2 regions of the Microbacterium endophyticum genome follow, and region 2 is predicted to be linked to the other one. Evidence: riboswitches for the same ligand, from Rfam matches in the RefSeq annotation. Region 2 holds a riboswitch; the other holds the start of a gene.

The links. Region 2 has a riboswitch for thiamine pyrophosphate ahead of G6N83_RS08145 (ECF transporter S component). Riboswitches for the same ligand answer to the same signal wherever they lie in the genome.
Region 1: linked by a shared signal. The riboswitch ahead of thiM (hydroxyethylthiazole kinase) and the one ahead of G6N83_RS08145 (ECF transporter S component) in region 2 are both predicted to bind thiamine pyrophosphate.

The regions. Positions count from the first base shown of each region.
Region 1 covers NZ_CP049255.1:312,013-319,776, reverse strand. The annotation lists gene G6N83_RS01555 (arsenic resistance protein) at 1-796, opposite strand, end outside; partial or broken gene G6N83_RS01550 (NAD(P)/FAD-dependent oxidoreductase) at 790-1,907, opposite strand; TPP riboswitch at 2,043-2,134, shown strand; gene thiM (hydroxyethylthiazole kinase) at 2,126-2,935, shown strand; gene thiE (thiamine phosphate synthase) at 2,932-3,585, shown strand; gene G6N83_RS01535 (bifunctional hydroxymethylpyrimidine kinase/phosphomethylpyrimidine kinase) at 3,582-5,054, shown strand; gene G6N83_RS01530 (carbohydrate kinase family protein) at 5,132-6,067, opposite strand; gene G6N83_RS01525 (hypothetical protein) at 6,247-6,570, shown strand; gene G6N83_RS01520 (fumarylacetoacetate hydrolase family protein) at 6,583-7,563, opposite strand; gene G6N83_RS01515 (amidohydrolase family protein) at 7,560-7,764, opposite strand, start outside.
Region 2 covers NZ_CP049255.1:1,740,669-1,748,432, forward strand. The annotation lists gene G6N83_RS08115 (3-hydroxyisobutyryl-CoA hydrolase) at 1-752, shown strand, start outside; gene G6N83_RS08120 (LssY C-terminal domain-containing protein) at 755-1,597, shown strand; gene G6N83_RS08125 (hypothetical protein) at 1,594-2,130, shown strand; gene G6N83_RS08130 (J domain-containing protein) at 2,202-3,134, shown strand; gene G6N83_RS08135 (TIGR03618 family F420-dependent PPOX class oxidoreductase) at 3,161-3,538, shown strand; gene G6N83_RS08140 (D-alanyl-D-alanine carboxypeptidase family protein) at 3,548-4,975, opposite strand; TPP riboswitch at 5,011-5,119, shown strand; gene G6N83_RS08145 (ECF transporter S component) at 5,113-5,745, shown strand; gene G6N83_RS08150 (ABC transporter ATP-binding protein) at 5,742-7,208, shown strand; gene G6N83_RS08155 (energy-coupling factor transporter transmembrane component T family protein) at 7,205-7,764, shown strand, end outside.

The DNA.
Region 1 (7,764 bases), 1.4 Mb from region 2:
TCGTGAGCAGCGCGTGCTCGGCGTAGCGGAGCCGGAACAATCGAGCCACGCCCTCGCCGATCACGAAGATGGCTACAAAAAACAGGAAGACCACAACCAATACCCCGGCGAACCGTGCTGGGGCGGCGAGGATCGTTCCGACATTGCCGGCGAAAATCACGAGGATCACCGCAGCAATGACCAACGGCATGCTCCGATCTGTCGTTGCCAGAATTTGTTCCCGTCGCTCGGCAGGAGCGATGAGGTGCAGCGCGATGCGCGCGGCGACGCCGATCGCCGCGGGCAGGACGAACCACGTCAGCAATGTCGTGGCTGTTTCGCCCATCGTCGACTCCACGTGCTGGCCGGCGAACAGGGCAAGCCAGAGGGGATATAAGGCCAGTTGCAGAACCATCTGCAGAGGAATGAGCGCTGCTCCCGTGGTGGTGTCTCCGCCAGCGAGGCGTGTGAAGCCAAGGAACCAATCGGTGCAGGGCGCGAGGCAGTAAATCAACACTCCCAGGCGGAGTGCATCGTCGGGCAAGAGCGCAGTAAGCGTGAAAGCGACGAACGGGATGACGAGAAAATTCATACCGATCGCAAGCAGCATTGTCTGCGGGGCGCGGCGCAAAGCGGAAAGCCCGTCCAGGCGCAGCGTGAAAAATAGAGCGCCGACCAAGACCAGGATCAGCGGGTCTGTGAATTCGGCGACCAGGCCTGCTGTGCCGGGCGCGAAAGACCCGAGGAGGCTTCCGCCGACAATCGCAGCGAGAAACAGCGCCGTAGCGAGTCCGCCTCGGGGGATTTGCTCTAGCACGCGCACTCCACACCGCAGCAGGAGAGATCATCGGTGAGCATGCCGGCAGCACGCCACGCCTCTAGCGCACCGGTGTCTTTCTCCGCCCGTTCTCCGATGACTCTCGCAATGTGCGCGAAGCGCTGACGGAACTTGTAGACGAAACAGAACTTCAATCCGCCATGCCGGATTGCGGGGCCTGACAGGAAGAGCCCGGGTGTGAGCGTGGACTGGTCATCCTCGTCGAGTTCGGGCCACCCGTCGGGGCGCAGTGAGAATAGACCCTCGACGGGACCGAGACCGGGGCCGTAGCCGGTCGCGGCGATCGGGCGCGAATCGGTGCGAACCGATGCTCCGCTATCCAAGCGAACCACCCATTTCGTGCCGTCTTTCTTGATAGCAGCGGCGTGTGCGTCAACGAGGGTGAGCCGTCCGGTACTCCCTGCTGCGCTTAAGCGCGTACGGGAGCGAGGCGCGAGGCGAAAGGATGGGTCCGAACCGGTGCCGGCGTCCCAGGGCGTGGAAGCGTCGACGACTGTGACATGAGCTCCGCGTTCTACGTGGTGACACGCGATATCTATGCCTGACTCGTAACCTCCGATTACGAGCACTCGACCGTCGCGCGGCTCCCATGCCGCAGGCTCGCGTGCTCCATCGGCGAAACTGCTGCCGGAGAGACGTGGTTGCAGTGGCTGGCCGAATTCTCCGCCCGCCCACACGAGCGAGCGAGCGAGTGTGGTGCCGCCCGCGTGCTGCACCTCGAAGTCGTGCTCGCGGGGGTGACCGCGGTGACTTCGACGTCAGAGAGAATCGGGACGCGAAAGTGCGCTGCGACGCTGCGCAGGTACTTCGCGTACTGTGCGCCAGTTGGATATTCCACGCCCAGGCTGAAGGCTGGAGATGTTTCGGGGTGAACGGCATTGAGATCCGTTGCCCCGAACCCATTGCCGGTGAAAGACGGCGTAAGGAAGGTCTGTTCAGTTGGCCAGTCGAGAAAGGTCTGTCCGATTTGGCCCCGCTCCAGCACGCCGAACGTGAGGTTTTCGACTGCGGCGAGAGCCAGGGCGGTGCCGATGCCTGCGGGGCCCGCACCGACCACGAGTGCGTCAAGAGTCTTGGGTTCGTGCGACATGAACTCACCATCTAATTGAGAAGCGTTCTCAATAGATTATGTGACCATGGCTCGAAGCGACGAATCCTGTGTCGCGGCACCAACTGCGCTCCGCGTGCGAAGCATCCGCTTTCATCGGTATGGTCTGGAGTACACACAAGTGACACGGGGTGCCCTGCGGGGCTGAGATGACACCCGTTGAACCTGATCTAGTTCGTACTAGCGAAGGGATGTCGCGCATGCTGCGCACGCCAAAAAACCTGACCGATTTCACCTGTTCAGCACTCGACGAGGTGCGGGATCATGCACCGCTCGTGCAGTGCATCACCAATAGCGTGGTGGTGAACTTCACCGCCAACGCTTTGCTCGCTCTCGGGGCATCCGCTGCGATGGTCGACATCCCTGACGAAGCGGGGCCGTTTGCGAGGGTCGCATCGGGACTTCTCGTCAACCTCGGCACGCCCGCAGCCGAGTCGCGAGAAGCGATGCTTGAAGCCGTTGCCGCGGCGAACGATGCCAAGACGCCCTGGGTGCTCGACCCGGTTGCAGTCGGTTCGCTGCCGGTGCGGACTCCACTCGGGTACACGCTGAGGGATCTTCGCCCGAGCATCGTGCGCGGAAATGCGTCAGAGATCATCGCGGCAATGGGTTCGGGCTCCGGTGGGCGCGGAGTTGATGCATCTGACGGGGTTGATGAGGCAGAACCTGTCGCGCGAGCGCTCGCCGCGAAGACCGGGCGCGTTGTTGCCATTTCGGGGCCGGTCGACGTTGTGACCGATGGTCGGGATACCATCCGCATCGCGAACGGAGACGCACTGCTCACAAAGGTCACCGGTGGCGGCTGTGCGCTGGGAGCGGTCATGGCCGCATTCGCCGCAGTTGATGACGACAGGCTCGCAACGACCGTTGCCGCCGCCACGGTTTATACCGTCGCGGCGGAACTGGCAGCATCACGCTCCGTTGGGCCTGGCAGTTTCGCGGCGAACTTTCTCGACGCGCTCGCCGCAGTCGATGCAGATGACATCCGTCGGATGGCGGCGATCGCGTGAACATCGATCTCTCGCTCTATCTCGTGACAGATGCCAAGATCGCGACGGATGCCGGTCACGACCTCATCGAGTTGATGCACACGGCGGCACGACACGGTGTGACGACGGTGCAAGTGCGAGAAAAGGATGCCTCGCCCCGGCGGTTTCTTGAGACGGTGCTGCGTATCTCCGAGACTCTTCCGCCGCACGTATCGCTTCTCGTCAACGACCGAATTGACGTGTATCTCGCTGCTCGCGCTGCGGGTGCCCGGGTTGCGGGCGTGCACGTGGGGCAGTCTGATCTGCCGGTAGCTGCCGTCCGCGAAATGATTGGGCCCGACGCGGTGCTGGGGCTTAGCGCATCGACCGAAGAACAGCTGCGGGCTGCGGCATCCGGTGCGGGAAACGTGAACTACGTCGGTATTGGTGCGCTGCATGCCACCGCGACGAAGAAAGACGCGCCACCCTCGCTGGGGATAGTGCGATTCGCTCAGCTCGTGGCGGCGAGCGCGTTGCCCGCGGTCGCAATCGGCGGGGTCACGCGCCACGACCTGGCCGGATTGCGCCGAGCGGGCGCCGCCGGCGCTGCGGTTGTGTCGGCAGTGTGCGCTGCGCCCGACCCGGGAGTTGCAGCGTTGGAGCTCCGCCAAGCCTGGGAGTCGGCGGCATGAGTGGCGTGCCGCGGGTGCTGAGCATCGCAGGTACCGACCCAACCGGCGGCGCGGGCATTCAAGCCGATCTCAAGAGCATCGCAGCCAACGGTGGCTACGGTATGGCCGTTGTGACGGCTCTCGTTGCTCAAAATACGCAGGGGGTGCGCTCGGTGCACGTGCCGCCGACCCAGTTTCTTGCGGAGCAGCTCGACGCGGTTTCGGACGATGTCGTGATCGATTCGGTAAAAATCGGGATGCTCGCCAATACCGAGGTGATCGCGACAGTCAAAGCCTGGCTTGATCGCGTGCGACCGCCGGTCATTGTGCTCGACCCGGTGATGGTGGCAACGAGCGGTGATCGCCTGCTTGACCGCGACGCTGAGCAGGCGCTCCGCGACCTTGCGTCTCGTGTCGACCTGGTAACCCCCAACATTCCGGAGCTTGCGATACTCGCAGAAGAGCCGACCGCGTGCGATTGGAACGCGGTCATTGGCCAGGCAAAGCGCGTTGCTGCGCGACTCGGAGTGCGTGTACTCGCCAAGGGCGGTCATCTCGGAGGGGAGGAGCTCCCTGACGCACTCATCGACGCCCGCGGCCACGTCATCGAGTTTCCCGGTGAGCGCATCGAGACGACCAACACGCACGGCACGGGGTGCTCGCTCTCGTCGGCGATTGCGACCCGGTACGCCGCGACCGGTGATTGGGCGAGTGCGACGGGGGAGTCGAAGCGGTGGCTGGGCGAGAGCATCCGTCATGGTTCTTCACTTGAGGTCGGTTCAGGCAATGGCCCCGTGAGCCACTTCGCGGGGCTGTGGGAGCGCGGTGGCATCGTGACGCGACCGACGCCCGGCGAAGTGATCACCGACTGGTGGGAGTACATTCGCGACCTGCGCGAGAGCATCGACGACGTGCCGTTCGTGAGAGCGCTCGGCGACGGCACTCTCGATCAAGACGCATTCGTTTGGTACCTAAAGCAAGACGCCCTCTATCTGCGTGATTACTCTCGAGCGCTCGCCGAGGCCAGCAGGCTTGCTCCCACGGGCGACGAGCAGGCATTTTGGGCGGCGAGCGCCCACGGTGCGGTTGCCACCGAGATGCAGTTGCACGAGAGCTGGATACCCGCCGACGCGCTGGGGGAGACGTACCCGAGCGCCGTGACGAGCGGATACCTCAACCACCTGCTCGCGACATCGGCTCGCGGTGACTACGCGGTGTTGATCGCAGCGTTGCTGCCGTGCTTTTGGCTCTATCAAGATGTGGGGACACGACTGCATCCGCATTCTCACGCGGAGCATCGGTATCGCACCTGGCTCGATACCTACGCTGACGATGCATTTGCGGCGGCGACCGAGAGGGCAATGATGATCGTGGCAGGAGCCGCGGCGCATGCCGACGAGACGACTCGAGCCCGGATGCGGGAGGCCTTTCGTGCGTCTGCAGCGCATGAACTCGCGTTCTTCGCGGCGCCGTACGAGATATGGGTGTGACGGTGTCGTCGTGATCTTCGGATTGAACGGCCACACCGATCTAGTACCCGGGAGCCTCATCTCAATAGAGAGCGCAGCTATCCGTCGAGTTCCGCGCGGCGCGGTGGGTCGGCTCCGGGCCGAGAGACCGTGACGGCCGCGGCAGCGGCGCTCCGTCGAAGTATCGAATCGACGTCATCCGTACCTAGTTCTGCGAGCGCGCGCTGCACAAGCGGGCCGTAGACACCGGCCGTGAGCAACCCATCGATGAGTGCGCCCATAAACGTGTCACCCGCACCGACGGTGTCTACGACGGTGACGGGCACACCAGGAATCCGCAGCACTTCGCCGCGAAGAACAGCGAGCGCGCCTTCTGAACCGAGCGTGATCACAACAAGAGACGGGCCATCGGCGGCCCACTGGCGCGCAACGGCCAGCACGTCTTCGCCCGGGTGCAGCCAGCTGACGTCTTCGTCGCTTGCCTTGACGACATCGGCCTGAGCCCGAAGCGCTGCGACCTGCGACCGCACCGACTCTTCGTCATCGACGAGACTCGGGCGAATGTTCGGGTCGTAACTGATGAGTGCGCGGCCCCGATGGCGTTCCACAAGGCGCGCGACAGCCTCGGCACCGGGGGCGAGTACCGCGGCGATCGAGCCGATGTGCAGAGCATCGGGCGACCCTTCGCTCACAGAGTCACCAAGGTCCCAGGTGATCGCGAAGTCGTAACTTGCGGCGCCATGCTCGTCGAGGTGGGCGGCCGCCGTCGACGTGCGTTCGGCCACCTCGCCCTCAACGGCGACGCTCGACTCTTCGAGCCACGCTTTGACCATCACTCCGTGCGCATCGTTGCTGAGCGACGTGAGCAGCCGCGGGCTGCGTTCTAGCCTGCCGAGAGTCAGCGCCACATTTGCGGGACTGCCCCCGGGCTTTGCGTCGACAGTGCCGTTAGCCCGGTGCACAATGTCGACGAGCGCCTCGCCGACGACGAGCACATCGGGGGTATGGATCGGATGCGAGGGGGTATCGGCCATGAGTAGCTCCAGGTCGTGAGGTGGCTCAGAGATTCAGGTCTCAGCCTTGAGAAAAAGTAGCTCATTCGAGGCTACGGCGTGCGTACGCTCGGCGAGCGTTCGGCTACGCACTGAATATCGATCGCGGGATGCGTCAATCAGGTGTTCCCGCGCCCGACGGGGAGTGATTGACTGGGCGCATGCTCGCATCAGAACGCGAATCCGCGGTCGCAACCCTTGTCGCATCCGACGCCGTCGACAAACTGTCAGCGCTCGATGCCGTCGCGCGAGCGGTCGGTGCCGCTGTCGTCGGGCCTGCGACCTCACACCCGACGGTGCCCCTCGCCGACGATGTGTGGGTCGTGATCGAGATTCCGAAGTTCGGTGAGCCGCCGCCACTGACGATCGACGTGCATGCCGTCGCTGGTCGCGCAGCGGCCCAGAGTCACGCGCTCGCGCTCATGGAAACGTTGCAACAAGAAACAACGTGGACGATCATCACCGACTTTGAGCGCCTGCACTAGGCGCCGCCGCCGCTAGCGCGAGCGGGCGCGAGAGCGCACTCGTGCGCGGGCCGTCTGGGGCGCAGCCACCGTCTCGCCGACGACGGTCTCAATCTCACCGACGCCCTCCACCGTCATTCGCACGCGGTCGCCTGTCTCGAGCGGCGGCGGCGTGAGCCCAGCGTTTCGCCCCCACAGTTCGCCGAGGCATCCGCCGTTGCCAACCGTGCCGGAACCCAGCACATCGCCTGGCATAACCCGTGAGTTGTGTGACGCGTACGCGACGAGTTCGGGGAATGGCCAGCCCATGTTCGAGACCAGGTCTTCGCCGATGAGCTCATCGTTGACGCGCACCTCGGCACGAAGGGCAAGGAAGCCGTCTTCGTCGAGGTACTCATCGAGCTCGTCCGCCGTCACGATCCACGGTCCGAGTGTCATTCCGAAGTCTTTGCCCTTGCAGGGGCCCAGGCGCACCTTCATCTCGCGTCCCTGCAGATCGCGAGCCGACCAGTCGTTCATGATCGTGTACCCGAAGATGTGGCTGGCTGCGGCATCCGCGTCAAGGTTCGAGCCGTCCGAGCCGGGGGCTGCGCTGATCACGACGGCAAGTTCGAGTTCGAAATCGAGGCGCTCGGTGACGGGCGGACGAACGGGTTCGCTCGGGCCGAGAATCGTATGCGGATTGGTGAAGTAGAACGTCGGCGCTTCGTACCACTCGTCGGCGACATGGCTCTTGCCCTCGACCCCCGCGCTGACGCCTTCCACGTGCTCTTCGAACGTCACGAAGTCGCGCACCGATGGGGGAGCGACGGGAGCCAGCAGCTCCACGTCGGCCAGCGGCCGTCGCGCCGAAGCCGGAAGCGCGGATGCCTCCGCCCAGAGCCGCTGGGCAGTGGCTAAGCCGTCGGCCAAGACCGACGCCACGGTGCGGTTGTCGGGAAAGGGAACAACATCTGGGTCCGCGACGAAGCCCTCGCGGACTTCGCCACCATCACGCCAGCGTGCGATTTTCATGCGGTCCTCTTCGTTTCGAGCAGTGCTGCGGCGTTACCACCGAGGATGCGCTGCGTGATGTCTTCGGCGAGTTCGGCTTCGCGAATCTTCGTAACCGGGTCATCGAGACCCATGTCGAACGGGTAGTCGCTGCCGAGCACCACCCGGTCTTCGCCCGCGACCTCAACGAGAGCATGAAGAGTGCGCGAATCGTGCACGACC
Region 2 (7,764 bases):
CGAAGCCTGTCGTCGTCTTCGCCGACGGCATCACTATGGGAGGCGGGATCGGCATCGCGGGGCACGCCTCGGTACGTATTGTGACGCCGCGTTCGCAGCTCGCGATGCCAGAGACACGCATCGGACTCACCCCCGATGTCGGGGGGTCCTGGTTGTTGGCGCGGGCTCCCGGCAGGCTGGGAGAGTATCTCGCCCTCACCGGGGCAACGATGGATGCTGCTGACGCGATTGCCGCAGGCTTCGCGGACCATCTTCTTCCGGTGTCGAATCTGTCGGCGCTCCACGAGGCTCTGCGAACCCGTGCCGACCCGGCGAACCCGACCGAGCTCACGCTTTTATTCGACGACACTCCGGGACCATCAGCGCTGGTTGCGCGTCGAACGTGGATCGATGATGCGTTCGCGGCCGAGACAGTGCCCGACATCATCGAACGGTTGCTGGAACGCAGCGAGCCCGAGGCATCCGAAACCGCGGCGCTGTTGACTACGCTCTCGCCGATGGCGCTTACTGTCACGCTCGAAGCGGTGCGGCGCGCTCGCGAATTGCCCACTCTGCGCTCCGCGCTCGAGCAGGAGTACGCACTGGTCTCGTGGTTCGTCGCAACTCAACCCGACCTGGCAGAGGGGATACGCGCGCAGCTTGTCGACAAAGATCGTGCGCCTCGGTGGAATCCGCCGACGCTCGCCGATGTGCCGACGGATGCCGTCGCTTCGGCGTTCGCGTTCGTCCCCGACGTTCCCCTCTGGTCGTAAAAATGCCCACGCCCCGGACGATGCAGCGCCGCGCGCGACGCACTCAACGTCGCTATTCGATCGGTATCGCACTCGACTGGTTTTTCTTCGTTTTCGCTGGACTCGCGGCAGTGTGGTTGGCCTACCTGAGTTTCACTCAGACCTTTGAATTCGGCTGGTGGGGGATCCTCGTAGGCATCGTCTTCTGGGTGCTCCTTGCGTACCTCGTGCTGCCTCGCCTGCATCGCATCCTGACGACTATTTATGTTCCCGACTACTTCATCGGGCGCACACGCACGTCTGATGGGTTGCTGGGCGATCCCGTGAATCTCGCGCTCATGGGTGATAGCGCGCAGATCGAGCACGCCCTCCATGCGGCCGGTTGGACTAAAGCCGACCCTGTGACCCTGTCTTCGTCATGGCGCATCATCACCTCGACGCTTCGGCGCCGCAGTTATAACGAAGCGCCCGTCAGCCCGCTTTTCCTGTTCGGTCGGCAGCAGGACTTCGCCTATCAGCAGGAGGTTGCGGGTAACCCTGCGCAGCGCCACCACGTGAGATTTTGGCGCTGCCCGGAAGGGTGGTTGCTGCCCGGTGGTCGCCGCGTCGACTGGCTGGCGGCCGGCACATTCGACACCGCTGTCGGTCTTTCGCTTTTCACCCTGCAGGTGACGCATCGGATCGATGCGAATACTGACATAGAGCGCGACCACATCGTGCAGACGCTTACCGAGGCTGAACCAGCGGTGACCGTCGACGTCATCCAGGACTTCTCCACGGGATACCACGCGCGAAACGGCGGGGGAGATTCGATTCGTACCGACGGAAACCTTCTCATTCTCAACGCGAGCAGGGTGGCAACGTGAGCACGCCCGAAGAACTTCCCCGAAAGCGCGCTGCGTTCGAGTCTCCCGCCGACCTCGCGCGTCCGCTCGCGCGTGACCCCGAGATGCGTCGCCCCATCAGCACCGTCGCGGGCTCGGTGCTGGTGCTGCTGCGCGCCGCAACCGGCATATTGATCCTCGCCGTTCTTGCGTTCGACTGGCCCGAAATCATCGATGGCTCAGACGTCACGTTCGAGGGCGTTTCGTTGACGGGAGCTGAGCTCTCGTTCGCGGTGGGTGTCGTGCTCTTCGGCGGCGGTCTCATCTTCGTCGCCGAAGCAATGCTCGGCTTCATGATCTTGCGGGGGTGGAACGGGCCACGCGTCATCGTGCTTGTGTTCTCGGTCGCGTCGATTTCTACCTCGTTCGCAGGCTGGTGGTTCAACGGACAAGAGATAGCCGTCACCGGAACCCTTCCGTCGGTGGCTCTCGACATCCTGATTCTGCTTGCACTGTCGAGTAGAAGCTCCGCAGCGTTCGCCAGGCGCAACGAGAAGCGGCCAGACACCACATAGTCTGCGCGTGCAGCCGGTGCGTACCTGAGCGAGATAGCCTGGATGACGCTGTGTGAACGAGGGGAGACGGTGTGTTCGACAGTCCACTCTCGGCTTCGCCCTATGACGTGCTCGGGGTCGCGACCGATATTTCCGAGGATGAGCTTCGTCGGGCATATCGCGCCAAGCTGCGCGAAACCCACCCCGACACGGGCGGCGACGCGGCCGTCTTCGTGCAGGTGCAGCGAGCGTGGGAACTCATCGGTACCCCCGAAGCGCGTGCTGCGTACGATCGGGGTCGCGGTGCACCAGCTACCGCGCCGGATGCCACTGCTACCTCCGGCTGGCGAGCACCCACAGCGCGACCCGACACCCGCCCACGCGCACGTTCTCATGGCCAGCCGGGTGGGTGGCGTCGCGAGCGCTACTTGACCCTCATGCGGGAATGGGCCGGCCGCGGCGTTGACCTTGAAGATCCCTACGATCCCCAGCTCGTCCGGTCGGCGCCGCTCGACGTGCGGCGCTTGCTCGCGGATGCGCTCGCCGAGGAAGCCTCGGCGCGAATCGTCGCCGATCTCGGCATGGGTTACACCGTGTGGCATGACGTGGCTGCCGCCGGCCGCGGATCAAACCCCGACGACAAGCTCGATCACGTTGTACTCGGGCCGAGCGGACTCTACGGAGTGTTATCTGAAGACTTCGGCGGCCCGGTGGGATTTCGCCGCGGCGAAATCACGGGGCCCCATATTCCTGGTGCTCCAATTACCGAGCTCCTCGGCCGCATGCGCGTCGTTGCGCGCGCGGCCCGGGTTCGGTTCAGCGGCGCGATTGTCGTGTTGCCCGATGAAGATGTGGCACAGGCAATCACAGAGCTTGGAAAGATCCGTGGGATGCCGGTTGTCGTTGTCGCTCGAAGCGCCCTCAGTACGGTGCTGAGGCGTGGTGTGAGCGGTGCTCGCGACATCGGTGGCAACGAGGTGTTCGATGTGCGGACCCGGCTCGATCAGACAGTGACGTACGTCTAAGCCGAAGAACCTGGGAGGCTTGACTCGTGATCACTGATGCTGCCCGCGAGTTTCTCGCCGAATATCACCTCGCTACGCTTTCGACGCTGGGGCGAGGTAACCGAATCCACTCGGTTCCGGTAGGAGTCACGTACCGAGATGGCATCGTGCGGGTTATCGGATCCCGCGGCTCGCAGAAGTTCTTGAATGCGGAGCGGTCGGGGCGTGCGAGCGTCAACACTGTCGACGGTGGGCGATGGATCAGCTTCGAAGGTCCCGCTCGAGTGCTCGATGACCGCGACGAGGTCGCGTTGGCGGTTTCCCTTTACGCCGAGCGCTATCGGCAACCGCGAGAGAATCCGGAACGCGTCGTTTTGGAGATCACCGTGGAACGAGTTTTGGGCTCTGCGCAGTTCAAGGCGTGACGCGCTCGGTTATCTCAGCCCGAACAGCTCAAGCGGGTGGGTAAGACGCCACAGCGGGGTTGGACCTTCGATGTCGTCAGCGAGTTCCACGTTCACGACAGCCGAATTGAGAGGCCCCGTCACTGTGACAGTGCCGACTTCGTCGCCCGCGTCGCGGTTGTCGGCGAGGTCGAGGCTCGTAGCCGTCTCAGCAGTGCCGCCGTTCCACAGCACCACCGTCGCATCAGCGTCGGTGAGGAGGTCGACACTCTCGCCCCACACCGTGTCGACGTGACCCGCAACGGTGCCAGCGGTGATCGACGGAGCGGGCTGCAGTTCACTCTCGAGTTGATCAAACAGTCCGCGCGTGACCGCGCTGCGGGTGTCGCTGTCGGGCTGATCGAGGGTCGCGGCATACAACCGAACCGTGATGTCGTCGACGGTGATCTCTTTTGCCGCCAGCAGGTTGTAGCCCTCAAGGGTTCCCGTCTTCAGCCCGATGACGCCGGGGTCTGCCAGAAGCTCGTTGGTATTTGTGACGAGTCCGGCGCCGGGCAGGTCCACCGAAACTGTGCGCACGATTTCGGCGATCACCGGGTCGGCGAGAGCACGAGTCGCCAAGGGGATTAGGGCTCCCGGGCTTGCGGTATTGCCCGAATCAATACCCGAGGGGCCCACAATCGTGATGCCTGAAATCCCGTGCAGGTCTAGCCAGGAATTCGCGGCCTTGGCGTATACGGCATCCGTTGGCCAATAGGTTGCGACGAGTCGATCGGCGTAATTGTTGGCCGAGCCGATGAGCATTCCCTGCAGCATTTGATACTCGGTGAGTGTGCCGCCGACGGGCACGTCGAGGGCCGATTCACCATTCGCCAGGTACGACCAGTAGGTGCTGGCGTCGTTGGAGGTGAAAGCGAAATCCGGTCCCTGCTCACCGAGACTCAGTGGTGCCTTGTCGAGTATCAGAAGGGCCGTCACCAGCTTGGTGATACTTGCGATCGACGTTGTGTTGTCGGTCGACGCCAACGTGCCGTCGATGCCTGAGACCGAGACAGCGGCGGCCCCGGTTTCCGGCCAGGTCGGCGAAGCAACTTCTGCTGAGACCGGCTGCAGAGTGGTGCTGGTCGCTTGCGGCTCGATGGCGGTCAACGGCCAAAGCAGGGTCGTGCCCGCATACGTCGCGATCAGAGCGAGCACGATGAAGATCGGAAAGATGACGCCGGGGCGAAACGGGGATCGTCGAGGCGGGCGCGAAAGGAGCGCTGGTGGCACCGGAGAATAGCCCGGTGGTGCTGCCTCGAGAGTCGCCGGCGGTCCGGATGCCGCAGCTAGCTGCGACGCTTCGACCCATGTGAGTGCGCGCCGCGGTTTGGGCGCAGCCGAAGCTTCAGTGGCTGAAACTTCTTCTTTTTCACGGATCGCTCGTCGCGTCGGCGGAGAATCGTCGGCGTCAGGCACGAAACCACGTTAGCGCGAGCACATGGTTATACTCGCCTTGAAACCACGGGAGTCCGGTGTGCCGGGCTGAGAGGAAGCGAAAACGCTTCGACCGTCGAACCTGATCCGGGTCATGCCGGCGCAGGAAGGGAGTAACGATGCACACGTCCACGTCTTCATCCACCTCGAACCGCTTCAGCTGGAGAGTCGTCGATATCGTCGTCGCCAGCGTGATCGGTGTCGCGGCGGGCGTCATCTTCTGGTTGTGGGGCCTCGCCTGGCCGGCGCTCGACACCGCGCTGGCGTTTACGCCGGGACTCTCGGGTCTGCTTGCCGGTGGTTGGCTCTTTGCCGGTGTTCTTGGCGGCCTCATCATTCGAAAGCCCGGCGCAGCTTTCTACGCCGAAGTTGTCGCGGCGGTTGTTTCTATGGCACTCGGCACTCAGTGGGCTTTTCTGACGCTCGTGTGGGGCGTCGTGCAGGGCCTCGCGGCCGAGCTCGGATTCGCACTGTTCCTCTATGCCAACTGGCGGCTGCTCGGAGCACTCACCTCCGGTGCGCTCGCAGGAATTGCCGTCGCGCTCATGGACACGAGCTTCTCGTCGGTTGCAGCACTCGCGTTCGAAGCGCGCGCCGTGTACTTCGTGTCGGCGGTTGTGTCTGGCATCCTGATCGCCGGTCTGTTGTCGTGGGTCATCGCCCGGGCGCTCGCCGCAACGGGCGCGCTTGACCGGTTCGCTTCGGGGCGCGAAGCGCGCTCGCGCGAGCCGGAACCAGTCGACGCGGCGTGAGTGGCGCGCGGGTCGTCGCCCGCGGGTGGGGGTGGCGACACGCTGGCCGCCGCCGGTGGGCGGTGCAAGATCTCGATCTCGATCTGGTTCCCGGGCAGCGCATCCTGCTGCTCGGGGCCAGTGGGGCCGGCAAAAGTACGCTCCTGCGAGGACTTGCCGGCGTACTCGGCGACGCTGAAGACGGTGAGGCCACAGGTGACCTTCTCGTCGACGGCGAGCAGCCAGCACGAGTGCGGGGACGCGCCGGCCTCGTGCTGCAAGACCCGGATGCTCAGGTCATTCTTGCTCGTGTGGGCGACGACGTGGCGTTCGCGTGCGAAAACCTCGGTGTGCCAGCGGGCGAGATTTGGCCGCGAGTCGAGGAGTCGCTCGACGCTGTGGGGCTCAGCGTGCCGCTCGATCACTCGACCTCGCACCTATCCGGCGGGCAAAAACAGCGCCTCGCACTGGCGGGCATTCTCGCGATGCGCCCGGGACTGCTGCTGCTTGACGAGCCGACGGCGAACCTTGACCCGCCGGGAGCTGTCGCTGTGCGCGATGCGGTGCTGTCGGCCGCAGACCGCACGGGGGCAACTCTCGTTGTCGTTGAGCATCGAGTCGAGCTGTGGGCTGACGCCGTTGATCGCGTGATCGTGCTCGCCGCGGGCGGCGGCGTGCTCGCCGACGGCAGCCCCGAGGCGGTGTTTCGTGAGCAAGCGGCGGAGCTGGCCGCGGCCGGCGTGTGGCTGCCCGGTGCGCACGTCGGATTTGAGCGAAAAGGTGGATGCTCGGCGTCATCCGAGGTGCTGCTTCGCGGAGAGAGCCTCGCGGTGGGGCGACGCGCGTTCGGCGCGCGGTCGGCCGAGGTCGTGGCATCCGGAATTGATCTCAGTGTGACAGCGGGTCGGGTGCTTGCCATCACCGGCGACAATGGCGCCGGAAAATCGACACTCGCGCTTACTCTCGCGGGGCTGTTGCCCGCGGCATCCGGTCGGGTTCTTGCCGACGAGCCGCTTCGCGCGGGTCGCGGTGCCGACCCGCTGCGATGGAGTGCGCGTGACTTGCTCACCCGAATCGGCACTGTGTTTCAGAGCCCCGAGCATCAACTTCTGACGACTCGGGTGCGGGCTGAGCTCGAAGTTGGTCCGCGAGCGCTCGGGCTGGATGCCACCGAAATCACTACCCGGGTAGACGACCTGCTCGACCGGCTGCGTCTGACCCACCTCGCTGCGGTAAACCCATATACGCTCTCGGGCGGCGAAAAACGAAGGCTCACGGTCGCAGCGACGCTTGCGACCCGACCGCGGATGCTGGTGCTCGACGAACCCACGTACGGCCAGGATGCGCGCACGTGGCGAGAGCTCGCGGGGCTCATCGATGACGTCCGTCACGAGGGAACCGCCGTCGTGATGGTGACGCACGATCGGATGCTCGTCGACGCGATTGCCGACGCCGAATACCCCCTCGTGGGAGCGGCGGCATGAGTCTGCTCGAACTCGATCTGTCGGCGAGTCCACTTTCGCGGCGAAACCCGATCGCCAAACTTGCCGCCGCCATGGTGATTTCCTTGACGCTGCTGCTGTCGATCGATGCCGTGTCGGCAGGGGTGAGTCTCGTGGCGACGCTCTTGCTTCTTCCGCTGTGCCGTATACCCGCTCGCGCGCTGTGGCTGAGGACCTGGCCCATTGCGCTCGGTGCGGTGATCGCGGGTGCCGCGACGGTGCTTTATGGTCGGCCCGACGGTCAGATCTACGTCGAATTCGGCCTGCTGCGCATCAGCGAAGGATCGATCTCGCTGGCGCTGGCGATTGTCTTGCGCGTTCTCGCGATTGCTGTGCCGAGCATCGTGCTGTTCATGACAACCGACCCGACCGATCTCGCCGACGCTCTCGCCCAGATACTGAGACTGCCCGCGCGTTTCGTGCTCGGAGCACTCGCGGGCCTGCGCCTAGTGGGGCTGTTGATCGAGGACTGGCGGGAGCTTTCGCTCTCGCGACGGGCGCGAGGCGTCGCCGACACCGGCCGCATTCGGAGGTTCAT